One region of the Shewanella sp. K8 genome, then DNA from elsewhere that is predicted to be linked to it. Evidence: predicted binding sites of a transcription regulator. Region 1 holds the regulator's gene; each other region holds the start of a gene.
The links. Region 1 encodes sigma-54, which starts transcription at its own class of promoters, with help from an activator protein. Its sites were predicted from a motif close to GTTGGCACGNNNNTNGNNT; they were not measured.
Positions count from the first base shown of each region.

Region 1 (4,420 bases):
CAGGAGGGCGAACAGTATGTCCACCGGCTGGTTGTCTATGGCATCGAAGGCGATAGGCTCTTCGCATTTGACCAGCACGGCAATCGGCTCTGTAATGTCCGGTAGTCTGCCATGCGGAATCGCAATACCATTACCTATACCTGTGCTCCCCATCTTTTCGCGGGCCAAAAGGCTTTCAAAAATCGCTTGAGAGGAAAGGGTGGGGTACTGGGCGCTGGCGAGATCGCTAATCAGCTCCAGTACCTTTTTCTTACTGCCCGGAGTGGCACAGGTAGTGCACTCCGGCCGCAGGATGGTACTCAGTTCCATCGTTAGTGTTTTGTCAGCTTTTCTTTGTGTTTAATGACCTGACGATCCAATTTATCAATCAGAACGTCGATGGCGGCATACATGTCGGCATGTTCAGAAGTTGCATAGACTTCGCCGCCTGTGAGGTGGATCTTGGCTTCGGCTATCTGTTGCAGTTTTTGTACATTGAGCACAACGTGCACATTATTGATCTGTTCGAAATGGCGTTCAAGTTTAGAAAACTTACTTTCCACGTAGTCACGCAGTGAGTCGGTGATCTCGATATGATGTCCTGTCAGGTTGATTTGCATAGAAAGATTCCTCCAATTTCCAACTGTGGATTTATAAACTCTTACGCTGGTTCGACGGTGGTATCATCATAGCCTCGCGATACTTGGCTATGGTGCGTCTTGCAACGTTGATTCCCTGTTCTGCCAGAAGTTGCGCCATCTTGCTGTCGCTCAAAGGCTTCTTCTGGTTTTCCGCTGCCACGAGCTTCTTGATAAAAGCCCTGATCGCCGTGGAAGAGCATTCTCCGCCATCTTCGGTGCCGACATGGCTGGAGAAGAAGTACTTCAATTCAAATATTCCCCTGGGGGTATGCATATACTTTTGAGTGGTGACCCTGGAGATGGTCGATTCATGCATCTCGACCGCCTCGGCAATATCGTTGAGCACCATGGGTTTCATGGCCTCTTCACCATATTCAAAAAATCCCTGCTGGAACTGCACTATACAGTTGGCCACCTTGAGCAGGGTGTCGTTGCGGCTCTCCAGGCTCTTGATAAACCATTTGGCTTCCTGAAGATGACCACGAATAAACTGGCTGTCTGATTGACTGCGGGCGCTACGGGCCATGGCAGCATACTGCTGATTGATCCCGAGTTTGGGCATACAGTCCGGGTTGAGTTCCACTACCCAGCGGCCGTTTTTCTTCCAGACGCTGACATCAGGGATCACATATTCCTCGTCCATCGGCTGCACCAGCAAGCCGGGGCGGGGATTGAGACTCTGGATAAGGTTGATGGCGTCACGCAGCTGATCTTCCTTGAGCTTGGTCTTGCGCATCAGGGTGCGGAAGTCGCGGGCGGCAATGAGATCCAGGTGTTCGTCAATCAACAAGCGGGCGTCGGCCAGATGCGGGGTGTCTGCGTTGAACTGTTGCAACTGGATCAGCAGGCATTCGCGCAGATCTCTGGAGGCGATGCCGACAGGATCGAAGTGCTGGATCCGCTTGAGTACTGCCTCGACTTCATCGAGCTCAATCTCAGGGTTGCCCATGGCTTCGAGGATCTCCTCTGTGCTCTGGGTCAGATAACCCTGCTCGTCGATGGCATCAATAATGGCGGTGGCAATGGCGTCGTCGGTATCGGAAAACGGGGTCAGGTTCTTCTGCCATTCCAGATGTTCATAGAGCCCTTCGCTGGTTTCACCCTGGAAGGGCATATCATCTTCACGGCCCATGGCCGGCCCCGAGGCACTGGCGGCGGTAAAGACTTCGTCCCAGGTGGTATCCATAGGTAATTCATCCGGCATAGACTCATTGTTCAATGCCTCTGAGGTTTCTACCGTGGAACCATCTTCCTGCTTGGCGCTCAACTCGCCGGCGTCGTTTTCCTTGTGGTTGTCGTCGATAGCGTCATCCTGGTTGTCCTCGGCCATTTCCAACAGAGGGTTGGCTTCCAAGGCTTCCTGGATTTCCTGCTGCAGCTCAAGGGACGACAGTTGCAGCAGGCGAATAGCCTGTTGCAACTGAGGTGTCATGGTCAACTGTTGACCCAGTTTGAGCTGGAGTGACGCTTTCATTATACCGCTAATCCCTACTCGTTATTTTTCAAGGAAAAAATTCAATAATAACAAACTATAATACCCGGAATTGCCACCGGAAGACATGATCCTAACTATAGCCTGAATTGTTCGCCTAAGTACACAGCGCGCACTTGCTGGTTGTCCAAGATTTCAGCGGGTGTGCCCTCGGCGATCAACTGCCCATGGCTGACTATGTAGGCTCGCTCACAAACGTCGAGTGTTTCGCGAACATTGTGGTCTGTGATCAGCACCCCCAAACCGCGGGATTTAAGCTGTTCGATGATTTTCTTGATATCGATAACTGAGATGGGATCCACACCGGCGAACGGCTCATCCAGCAGAATGAACTGTGGATTGGCGGCCAATGCCCGGGCGATTTCCACTCGGCGGCGTTCTCCGCCGGAGAGGGACATCCCCAGGCTGTCACGTATGTGGGTAATATGGAATTCTTCCAGCAACTGTTCGAGCTGTTCCTCGCGCTCGTCGCTGTTGAGTTCTTTGCGGGTTTGCAGCACGGCCATGATGTTGTCATGCACCGACAGCTTGCGGAAAATACTGGCTTCCTGTGGCAGGTAGCCTATGCCTTTACGGGCTCGCAGGTGCATGGGATCCAAGGTCAGCTCGTCGTCGTCAATGAAGATACGGCCCTTGTCACTCTGTACCAGCCCAACCACCATATAGAAGGTGGTGGTCTTGCCAGCCCCGTTGGGGCCCAGCAGCCCCACGATTTGGCCGGTATTGACCGACAGGCTGACGTCTTTGACGACGTTGCGTTTCTTGTAACTCTTTGCCAGATTCTGTGCCGTCAGGGTGCTGGTCATTGCGGCTCCTGCTGCTGTTCTTTCTTATTGAGATCCTGATAGTTTTCCGGCTGGATAACAGTGGTTACCCTGTCTTGGCCTTTGCCGCTGCTTTCCGCTTCCAGCTGCTGCTTGTTGATGTCGTAGACTATCTTCTCTGCGGTCACTTCGCTGCCGTCTTGTTCTACTTTGGCCTGGCCCAGCAGGGTCATGATACGACTGTCTATGTTGTAGTGGATCTCTTTGGCCTTGGCACTGGCCAGACGGCCGTCTTCCAGTTTCTGGGTATAGGTAGCGGGTGAGCCCTTGGCCACCAGGATCCGCTCGCCACTCTTGTCTTCTGTGTAAGCCGTGAGTTCATCGGCCAGCAGTTTTAAACTGCCCTGGGTGACTGTGACAGGCCCGCCGTATACCACACGCTTGTTTTTGATATCGGCAAACTGATTAGCGGCGCTGATCTCTACTTTTTGCAGCAGATCTTCTTCAATGGCCACCGCCGACAGGCTTGTGATGCACAAGAGGGCACCGATAAAAAGCTTACTTGGTTTCATAGGTTCCTTTCACCTGACTGGTCAGCTTCACTTGCTGAGCATTGAGATCGGCGTACAGGCCGGATCCCTTGATATTAAAGTCTTTGCCTTCGATCAGGATCTCGCGATCTGAGGTCATGATCATGGTGTCCAGATCCAGCTCCACATAACTGGTTTTCAGGCTCTGGATCGGTTCATTGGGGCTAATGGCGTCGATGATAACATTATTTTCAAGTACCACTCGGTTACTCTTGCGATTGAGCCTGCCTTCGTTGGCAGACAGACGCCACTGTGCCTCGCCCTTGTCCGGATAGACCAGATAAACCGGTTGGTTGAAGAAGGTCTTTTCACTGGCTTCATAATGTTCCATGTGCGCCGCGGCGACCCTGCTGGCGACATTGCCCTGCTCGTCAAAGTTGACCGAGCGCAGGTCATCGGCGACAAAGTCCGGCCGCACCACATCCACAGGCGCCTCACTCTGTTGAGCGTTGCGCTTGTTCTGCACCTGCCAGTAAAGGATAAGTGCAGTGGAGAAAAACAAAATAATGGCCAGGGTGACCCTATTCATATACTCATTCCGTGGGCATTTTCAAATTTGTCCTGACTGAGCAGGATAAGATCCGCCAGCTCCCGGAGTGCACCATGGCCGCCGGCAATCTGAGTGACCATGTGGCAGTGCTGCCTTACCCAAGGATGGCCATCGGCTACGCAAACCGCCAGCCCCACTTGCTTCATCACCGGCAAGTCGACAATGTCGTCACCTATATAGGCCACTTGTTCAGGCTCGAGGTCATAGTGCTTAAGCAGCGCCTCATAGGGCTCCAGCTTGTTGTCTATGCCTTGATAAATCTTGTCTACCCCCAGGGCCGTCATGCGGTTTTCGACTATCTGGGACTTGCGGCCGGTGATCACCGCCACTTGAATGCCGCAGGACAGCAGCGAGCGCACCCCATAGCCATCGCGGGTATGGAAGGCCTTCAGCTCTTCGCCACT
Region 1 is NZ_JAPEHY010000045.1:7,697-12,116, reverse strand. Features, by position in the region: gene ptsN (PTS IIA-like nitrogen regulatory protein PtsN) at 1-309, opposite strand, end outside; gene hpf (ribosome hibernation promoting factor) at 312-599, opposite strand; gene ON072_RS19005 (RNA polymerase factor sigma-54) at 631-2,094, opposite strand; gene lptB (LPS export ABC transporter ATP-binding protein) at 2,190-2,918, opposite strand; gene lptA (lipopolysaccharide transport periplasmic protein LptA) at 2,915-3,448, opposite strand; gene lptC (LPS export ABC transporter periplasmic protein LptC) at 3,435-3,995, opposite strand; gene kdsC (3-deoxy-manno-octulosonate-8-phosphatase KdsC) at 3,992-4,420, opposite strand, start outside.

Region 2 (4,420 bases), on a different contig from region 1:
CCTGTTTATGGCCTATGTACATATCGCCCACGACTGCGTGGTGGGCGACAATGTGATCATGGCCAACAACGCCTCTATTGCCGGTCATTGCCATGTGGGTGACTGGGCGATTCTCGGCGGTATGACAGGGGTGCACCAGTTTGTGCACATAGGTGCCCATGCCTTTACCGCAGGTTGCTCTTTGGTGCTGCAGGACGTGCCTCCTTTCGTGATGGCCTCTGGCCAGGCGGCCATTCCCCGTGGTCTGAATATGGAAGGCATGAAGCGCCGCGGTTTTGCCAAAGAGACCCAGCAAGCGCTGCGCCGGGCCTACAAGACCCTGTACCGCAGCAGCCTGACTCTGGAAGAGGCCGTTGCCGCCATGGCTGAAGACGCCGCAAAAGAGCCGCAGGTACAAGCATTTGTTGATTTTGTGACCTCCTCGAATCGAGGAATTATTCGCTGACACAGTGAGAACGAATGACACAAAATAGAAAGTTAGTCTTTGCAATGGTCGCCGGAGAAATCTCCGGCGATATTTTAGGTGCCGGCCTGATGAAAGCATTGCAACAGCGCTATCCGGACGCCTGTTTTATCGGTATCGGTGGCCCCCGCATGGAAGCTCTCGGATTCGAGTCGCTGTTTGCCATGGAGGAGTTGGCCGTGATGGGAATTGCCGAGGTGCTCTCCCGCCTGCCCAGATTGCTGAAGATACGCTCGAGTCTGGTCAAACAGATAACCGCGCTGCAGCCGGATTGCTTTATCGGTATAGATGCCCCGGACTTCAATATCGGCCTGGAGCTCAAGCTCAAGGCGCACGGGATCAAGACGGTGCATTATGTCAGCCCGTCGGTCTGGGCCTGGCGCCCTAAGCGGATCTTCAAAATCGCCCGCGCTACCAACATGGTGCTGTCACTGCTGCCGTTTGAAAAAGCCTTCTACGACAAGCATCAGGTGCCTTGCACCTTTGTCGGCCACACTCTGGCCGATGAGATCCCGATGGAGAATGACAAGCGTCTTGCCAGAGAAGCACTCGGCTTGAAAGTCGAAGCCGAATATCTGGCTATCCTGCCGGGTTCCCGTGGTGGTGAGCTGAAGATGTTGGCCCAACCCTTTGTGGAGGCGGCCAGGCTGCTGAAACAGCGCTATCCGGATCTCAAGTTTATTACCCCCTTGGTGAATGAAAAACGCCGCGAGCAGTTTCTTGCCGCACTGGAAACCTATGCGCCGGATCTGGAAATTCATATGACGGAAGGGCGCTCTCGGGAAGTGATGGCCGCCAGCGATACCATCTTGTTGGCATCGGGCACCGCCACGCTGGAAGCCATGTTGGTCAAGCGCCCCATGGTGGTTGGCTATCGGGTCAGCCCTATCACTTACCGTATTGCCAAGCGGATGATGCAGATAAACCACTTCTCTTTGCCCAATTTGTTGGCCGGAAGGGAGTTGGTGCCGGAGCTTATCCAAGACGATTGCACTGCCGAGCGGATAGCCGAAGAGGTGGGTAAATTGCTGGATAAAGATAACCGGCCGCTGCTGGCCGAGTTTACTAAGCTGCACAGCCTGCTGGCCTGCAACGCCAGTGAAAAGGCGGCCCAGGCGGTTGTGGCCTTGCTCGATAAAAAAGCCGAGGAAAAATGACAGTCTATAAGCAACTCTCGGAAGCCGAAGCGCAGCTTTTGTGCCAGGGGCTGGTCGCCGGGGTAGATGAAGTGGGGCGCGGCCCTTTGGTCGGCGATGTGGTCACCGCGGCGGTGATCCTGGATCCTGCCAATCCAATTAGCGGCCTTAATGATTCCAAGAAGCTCAGTGAAAAGAAACGTGATGCCCTCTATGAAGAGATCCTGGCCAAGGCGCTGGCGGTCTCAGTCGGTCGAGCCAGCCCGGCGGAAATCGATGAGCTCAACATATTACATGCCACCATGTTGGCGATGCAGCGCGCCGTGGCAGGCTTGAACGTGCGTCCCGAGAAAGTCTTGGTAGATGGTAATCGGACCCCGGATTTTGGCCTGCCTTCAGCCGCAGTGGTTAAGGGCGATGGCTTGATCCCTGTCATCAGCGCCGCCTCTATCATAGCCAAGGTCACCCGCGACCGGGAGATGGCCGAGCTTGACAGTCGCCACCCTGAGTATGGTTTTGCCGCCCATAAGGGCTACCCCACCAAGGCGCATTTCGAAGCCTTGAGTCAACACGGTGTCTTGCCTGAGCACAGACGCAGCTTCCGGCCGGTACGCGAATGGCTGGAGCAGCATTCATAAGCCGTACTGAAACCTAAAGATGCAACCAAAAGGGCAGCAGCGGCTGCCCTTTTTTGTGGCTCTGACATGGCGTAATCACAACGGCTGTACCTGCATTGTTGCCAAAACGTCTGCTTTGTTTCCCAAAACCGTGCTTGGCTTGCTCCTTTTAATTGGTAAATTTCTGCCCCATATCTGCAATATGTGATCTGCTGATGTAGACGTCAAGTTTATGAAAGTGTTAAATAATGTCTCTTTTTGGTTGCCTGTCGCAATTAATCTATACCGCGCACTGGATCGGGTAACCACAGCTGTACCGTGGTGGCGGTAGAGGAATATTTTGCATTGGAGGCAGTAGCATGGAGCATTCTTTACCTTATGATCCCGTTCATAAGGAGCGTTTTTGGCGTTCAGCGGTGGCGGATATTCGGCCCGAGACTGAGCTTTTTCGTGAGCTCATCCCCAGGCTCCCCATTGATACCAAACAACAACTCTCTTCGGCAGGTTCCTGTTTTGCCCAGCACATAGGAAATTGGCTGGAACAGCATAACTACTCTTATCTGCGCAGTGAGCTAAACCCAGATGTGACATCCAGTTTTGCCTTTGGCAACCTGTATAACGCCCGTGCTTTGTTGCAATGGTTTATCAAGGGGGAACAGGAACTTGCTCAGTACAGCATCTATTTTGATGAAGAAAACCAACGCTATTACGACTTACTGCTGCCGAAAAGCAAGGAAGGCTACTCCTCCCGGGAGGCATTGCTCGAATATCGTCGCAAGGTCGTGGCCGAAACCAAACGCCATATTGCCGCAAGTAACAGCTTTATTTTCACTCTGGGGTTGATTGAAACCTGGGTCGATCCCAATGGGGTTTGTTATCCCTCCTGTCCTGGAGTCAAACTGGGCGAGTTTGACCCTGATTGTTACCGGCTCAAGGTCTTTGATTACGAAGAGGTCTATATCGATCTCGACCGGCTGTTGCAGCAACTCAAGTGCATCAATCCAAAGCTGAAATTGATATTGACTGTATCTCCTGTGCCCCTCACAGCCACGGCCACTGAAGAACATGTGTTGGTGGCCAATGGTCATTCCAAGTCTGTTTTACGGGCCGTTGCCGGCAGCTTCTGCAAGGATGTCGCCGATGCCAGTTACTTTCCCTCCTATGAGTTGATCACTACCTCCTTGCCTGCGGATTTCCGGTTTCTGGACAACAGGCGCACTGTTTCCAAAGAGGGGGTCGGCTATGTGATGCGTCACTGGTCCAAGGCGTTGGCCTGCGAGGAAAACCTGGTTGCCAATCACCTTGAAGCCGATTGTGACGAAGAGTTGCTGGATGCCTTGCAAAGAACCGCCACAGGTGCCAAGGTCACGGCCGATACCCTGACACTGATTGGCGACAGCCATATGGGAAAATTGGCCAAGGCGTTTGAACATCTGGGGCAAGCTTTCTGCGGTGGCATGGTGATGAATGGCTCGGGATTTGCTCAGCATAAATTTGTACTGAGTCCGGAGAGTGACATCATGGTACCGCTGGAGAGTGCCGATTCGAGAAAGCTCTGGCAGCCGATCCTGGCCAACCTGGATGCTTTGGTAAAATCGGAGAAACTCGCAGACTCAGTTGTCTTGACCAATATAGGGCTACAGACGCATCAGACAGTTTCCATGTTTATTGAATGGATGCGGAATTCCAGAGCCGAAAAACTCAAGGATATTGAACTCAGCGACTATGTCGACTTCTTCAATGAACAGATGCAGGAGCAGATGACCATAGTGTTCAGGCTCAAAGAGCTGGGGCACAGAGTTGTGGTGATTTCAGATACCCCGTTCGTTGAGTATTTTGAAGAGTCCAAGTCAATGGCACCATTTGTGATGGCTTATATGGATGCCATGGAATATGTCTGGGATCAGATGGGGGTTGAGTTCCTGCACGCCGCCCGTCATTTCAACGAAACCATAACCGATCCTTTGGCCTATGCTTCAGAGCTGGTTTATGCCGATGGCCAACATGATTGGTTCCATGGTGGAGCGCCTTACTACGATTGGCTGGCGCGACAAATTAACGCCCTTCTGTAACTTCTTAACCCGGGCGCTGTCATTGATGGCGCCCGCAATCCATGGTTTGTCTCGCTGCTGATTTAACCGCGGCTTCGCAATACATTGTCCCTGTAGCTTGACCAGCCATGTCATGGCTTGCTGCCTTTATGC
Region 2 is NZ_JAPEHY010000027.1:15,320-19,739, reverse strand. Features, by position in the region: gene lpxA (acyl-ACP--UDP-N-acetylglucosamine O-acyltransferase) at 1-445, shown strand, start outside; gene lpxB (lipid-A-disaccharide synthase) at 460-1,620, shown strand; gene rnhB (ribonuclease HII) at 1,617-2,237, shown strand; gene ON072_RS14650 (GSCFA domain-containing protein) at 2,576-4,288, shown strand.
Region 2: the regulator sigma-54 is predicted to act here: its motif matches at 2,335-2,353, upstream of ON072_RS14650 (GSCFA domain-containing protein).

Region 3 (4,420 bases), on a different contig from region 1:
TTGAATGCGGCGGCCATGGCGGTTAACGTCCTGGGCGGGGTCGACCGCACTGCGGTGATCCGCTCAGTGTACCGCTACTATGAACACACAGCCATGCCGAGAAATGATGAAGCCTTCCTCAAGGCGATTGGCGCACCGACCCGTAAAGACAATGCCGGTGAGCTACTGACCGCAGATAAGATAGGCCAGTCGGTTGCCAATTCCATTCTCTGTCACACCTCGGTGACCCACTGGTCGAAAGCGAGCAAGTACGGCTCCAGTCATCAGGCGAAATTGGAGCGCTGCGCTCAGCTGACGGCCGAGATTGCCTATGTCACTACTGACTTCCTCAATAAGTCGCTGGACAATGCCCTGGACGCTGAAATTGTGGCAGCGGGTAATGCCGAGTGTAGTGGTTGTCACAGCAGCACCAAACGTGAACCGGACACTTACATAGGTGCCGATGTCAATTCACAGATGGAATGTCAGAGCTGCCACAGCGCCCATGATGTCGGCGCCGGTTTGACCGGGGTTCACGAAGGTGCGGTCTGCAGCGATTGTCACTAGGAGGCTGTTATGAAACATAAGAGTTTGATAGTAGCGTCTTTGCTGTTGTGCCTGGGAGGTTGTGACTGGTGGGATGACGATGATGACCCTGTGCTTCCGCCGGATCCTGAACCGGAGCAGTCTGTGTCCATTAATGAAGCCGAAAGCCTCAAGGTGGCACTGAGCGCCGTGGATCCTCAAAGCCAGGCACTGACCTTTAGCCTGACTACGGCGGAGGGCAAACCCGTCAAGGATGCCGGCAGCAACTATCTGGTGATGTACCTCAAGATGCCGGCAGAGCAGGTATCGGCCTTCTCCATGCCTTGGCATAAGGGGGTGCGTTTCGAATGCAGCGAAACCGTCGACACCTGTGCTGGCACCATGGAAGCGCTGGAGACAGAAGGCCAATATCGCTTTACTCCAGAAGGGCTTGAGGAGTTGAACCAGACAGAGGGTGAACTCAAGTTGGCGGTGATACTCACAGGGGCCAAGGCTCAGAGTGCTCCTGAGCTTGTCGGTGCTCCCTGAGTGGGTTGAGTTTTATAGCCTTAAAATAGTAGCGCCCCGGGATTGCTCCCGGGGCGCTTTTCTTGTTATCCGATGGCTTGACTCATCGGTTGATTGCAGGGCAATTAGAGGCTGTAGTACAGCTCAAATTCGACTGGGTGAGTGGTGCGGCTGACACGCTCGGCCTCGGCTTGTTTCAGCTTGAGGTAAGAGTCGATAAAGTCATCGCTGAACACACCGCCGCGGGTCAGGAACTCACGGTCTGCATCCAGAGCCGCCAGGGCGACTTCCAGAGATTCGGCCACAGTCGGGATTTCCGCTGCTTCTTCGGCCGGCAGATCGTACAGATCCTTGTCCATGGCATCACCAGGGTGGATCTTGTTCTGGATACCGTCCAGACCGGCCATCAGCAGTGCTGCGAAGGCCAGATAAGGGTTGGCCATAGGATCCGGGAAGCGGGTCTCGATACGGCGAGCCTTAGGACTTGGTACCACAGGGATACGGATAGAAGCCGAGCGGTTACGGGCAGAATAAGCCAGCATCACAGGGGCTTCAAAGTGTGGCACCAAACGCTTGTAGGAGTTGGTGCTTGGGTTGGTGAAGGCGTTCAGGGCTCGGGCGTGCTTGATGATACCACCGATATAGTACAGGGCAGTTTCAGACAGGCCGCCGTACTTGTCACCGGCAAACAGGTTGGTGCCGTCTTTGGCCAGTGACTGGTGTACGTGCATGCCGCTGCCGTTGTCGCCAACTATCGGCTTGGGCATAAAGGTGGCTGTCTTGCCGTAGGCATGAGCCATGTTGTGAATCACGTACTTAAGTACCTGGATTTCATCGGCCTTGTTGGTCAGAGTGTTGAAGCGAGTGGCGATCTCGTTCTGACCCGCGGTAGCAACCTCGTGGTGGTGAGCTTCCACAACCTGGCCCATCTCTTCCAGCACCAGACACATGGCACTACGCAAATCCTGCGAAGAATCCACAGGCGCAACCGGGAAGTAGCCGCCCTTAACGAATGGACGGTGACCTGTGTTGCCATCTTCATAGCTGGTACCTGAGTTCCAGGCCGCTTCTTTGGCATCGATTTTGACGAAGGTGCCGCTCATGTCGGTACCGAAACGTACGTCATCAAACAGGAAGAACTCTGGCTCAGGACCGATCAGCACAGTGTCGGCGATGCCGGTAGAACGCATGTACTCTTCGGCTTTTTTGGCGATAGAGCGAGGGTCACGGTCGTAACCCTGCATGGTGCCGGGCTCGAGGATGTCGCAGCGGATCAGCGCTGTGGTTTCTTCGGTGAAAGGATCCAGTACAAAGCTGCTTGGATCTGGCATCAGCACCATGTCAGATTCGTTGATCCCTTTCCAACCGGCGATAGATGAACCATCGAACATTTTGCCGTCTTCAAAGAAATCAGCATCTACCTGATGAGTCGGGATAGATACATGCTGTTCCTTACCTTTGGTATCGGTAAAGCGTAAATCAACAAACTTAACTTCCAACTCTTGCAGCTGTTGTAAAACTGATTCGACTGACATTATCAAGCCTCCGGTAGGGTAAAGGGGGTGCCCTTTGTCAACTCTTAGTATGTAGCGTCTGGCGCCTTGTTGGTCTCTATTAAGCCAGACTCATGCCAAGATGCTAAGATGTTGAAAATAAAGGGAGTGGTAAAATCGAGGGCTGGCGAGACAAGCGGGTTTGCACTATCATGGTGCATTGAGTGTTCCAAAAAGGTGCGTTCACCATAATGGTGCGTGCGCTGAATAAGCCGGATATTCATAGGTGTCTAAAAAATAATCCTGTGCGATAGCCCCTCGCTAGAGTAGAATGGCACGCTTTTTAAAGCAACCATCCGGGGAAATTGTGCTCCCCGACACGATGGCAGCCCAGGTTTTATAAGGCCTGGAAGGCAATCGCCAAGCAGTCATAAAGCGGTTGTACCATTCAATTTATATTGCTGCATCCCACAGAACAGAGATCGTAAGAGGCAAAACTGTGTTAGAGAATTTACGTAACATCGCCATCATAGCGCACGTTGACCACGGTAAGACTACCCTGGTAGACAAGCTGTTGGCACAGTCAGGAACCCTGGCAACCCGCGGAGAAGCCACCGAGCGGGTGATGGACTCCAACGATCTGGAGAAAGAACGTGGGATCACTATTCTGGCGAAAAACACCGCCATTAAGTGGAACGACTATCGGATTAACATTGTAGATACCCCAGGACACGCCGACTTCGGTGGCGAAGTAGAACGGGTTCTGTCTATGGTTGACTCTGTACTGCTGCTGGTTGATGCGCAGGACGGCCCAATGCCACAGACCCGCTTCGTGACCAAGAAGGCATTCGCCCAAGGTCTTAAGCCTATTGTGGTGATCAACAAGATTGACCGTCCGGGTGCCCGTCCTGATTGGGTTATCGATCAGGTATTTGACCTGTTTGACAACCTGGGGGCCACCGACGAGCAGCTGGACTTCCCAGTGGTTTATGCCTCTGCACTGAACGGTTTTGCCAGCCTGGATCCTCAGGACAACAGTGAAGACATGACCCCACTGTTCCAAACTATCGTTGAAAAAGTATCTCCACCGGATGCCGACGCCGAAGGCGCATTCCAGATGCAGATCTCTCAGCTGGACTACAACAGCTATGTAGGGGTTATCGGTGTGGGTCGTATCAAGCGTGGTAGCGTCAAGACCAACCAACAGGTCACTATTGTCGGTGCCGATGGCAAGAGCCGTAACGGTAAAATCGGTCAGGTGCTGGGCTACATGGGCCTGGAACGCCACGAAGTGGACAGTGCCAATGCCGGTGATATCGTTGCTATCACAGGTCTGGGCGAGCTGAAGATCTCCGACACCATCTGTGCTGTTGGTCATGCCGAAGCATTGCCACCTCTTTCTGTTGATGAACCAACCATGACTATGACCTTCCAGGTCAACACCTCTCCTTTCGCGGGTAAAGAAGGTAAGTACGTGACTTCACGTAACATCCTTGAGCGTCTGCAACAGGAACTGGTACACAACGTGGCTCTGCGTGTGGAAGAAACCGAGAGTCCGGATCGTTTCCGCGTATCCGGCCGTGGTGAACTGCACCTGTCTATCCTGATCGAAAACATGCGTCGTGAAGGTTATGAGCTGGCGGTTTCCCGTCCTGAAGTGATCATCAAAGAGATCGACGGCGAGAAGTGCGAGCCATACGAGCAGCTGACTGTGGACGTGGAAGAAGAACATCAGGGCGGCGTTATCGAGAAGCTGGGTACCCGTAAGGCCGACATGCGCGACATGCAGCCTGACGGCAAGGGCCGTGTACGTATTGACTTCATGATCCCAAGCCGTGGCTTGATCGGTTTCCAGACCGAGTTTATGACAGCGACTTCAGGTACAGGTCTGCTGT
Region 3 is NZ_JAPEHY010000001.1:292,860-297,279, forward strand. Features, by position in the region: gene ON072_RS01340 (C-GCAxxG-C-C family (seleno)protein) at 1-546, shown strand, start outside; gene ON072_RS01345 (hypothetical protein) at 556-1,053, shown strand; gene glnA (glutamate--ammonia ligase) at 1,158-2,567, opposite strand; gene typA (translational GTPase TypA) at 3,025-4,420, shown strand, end outside.
Region 3: the regulator sigma-54 is predicted to act here: its motif matches at 2,649-2,667, upstream of glnA (glutamate--ammonia ligase).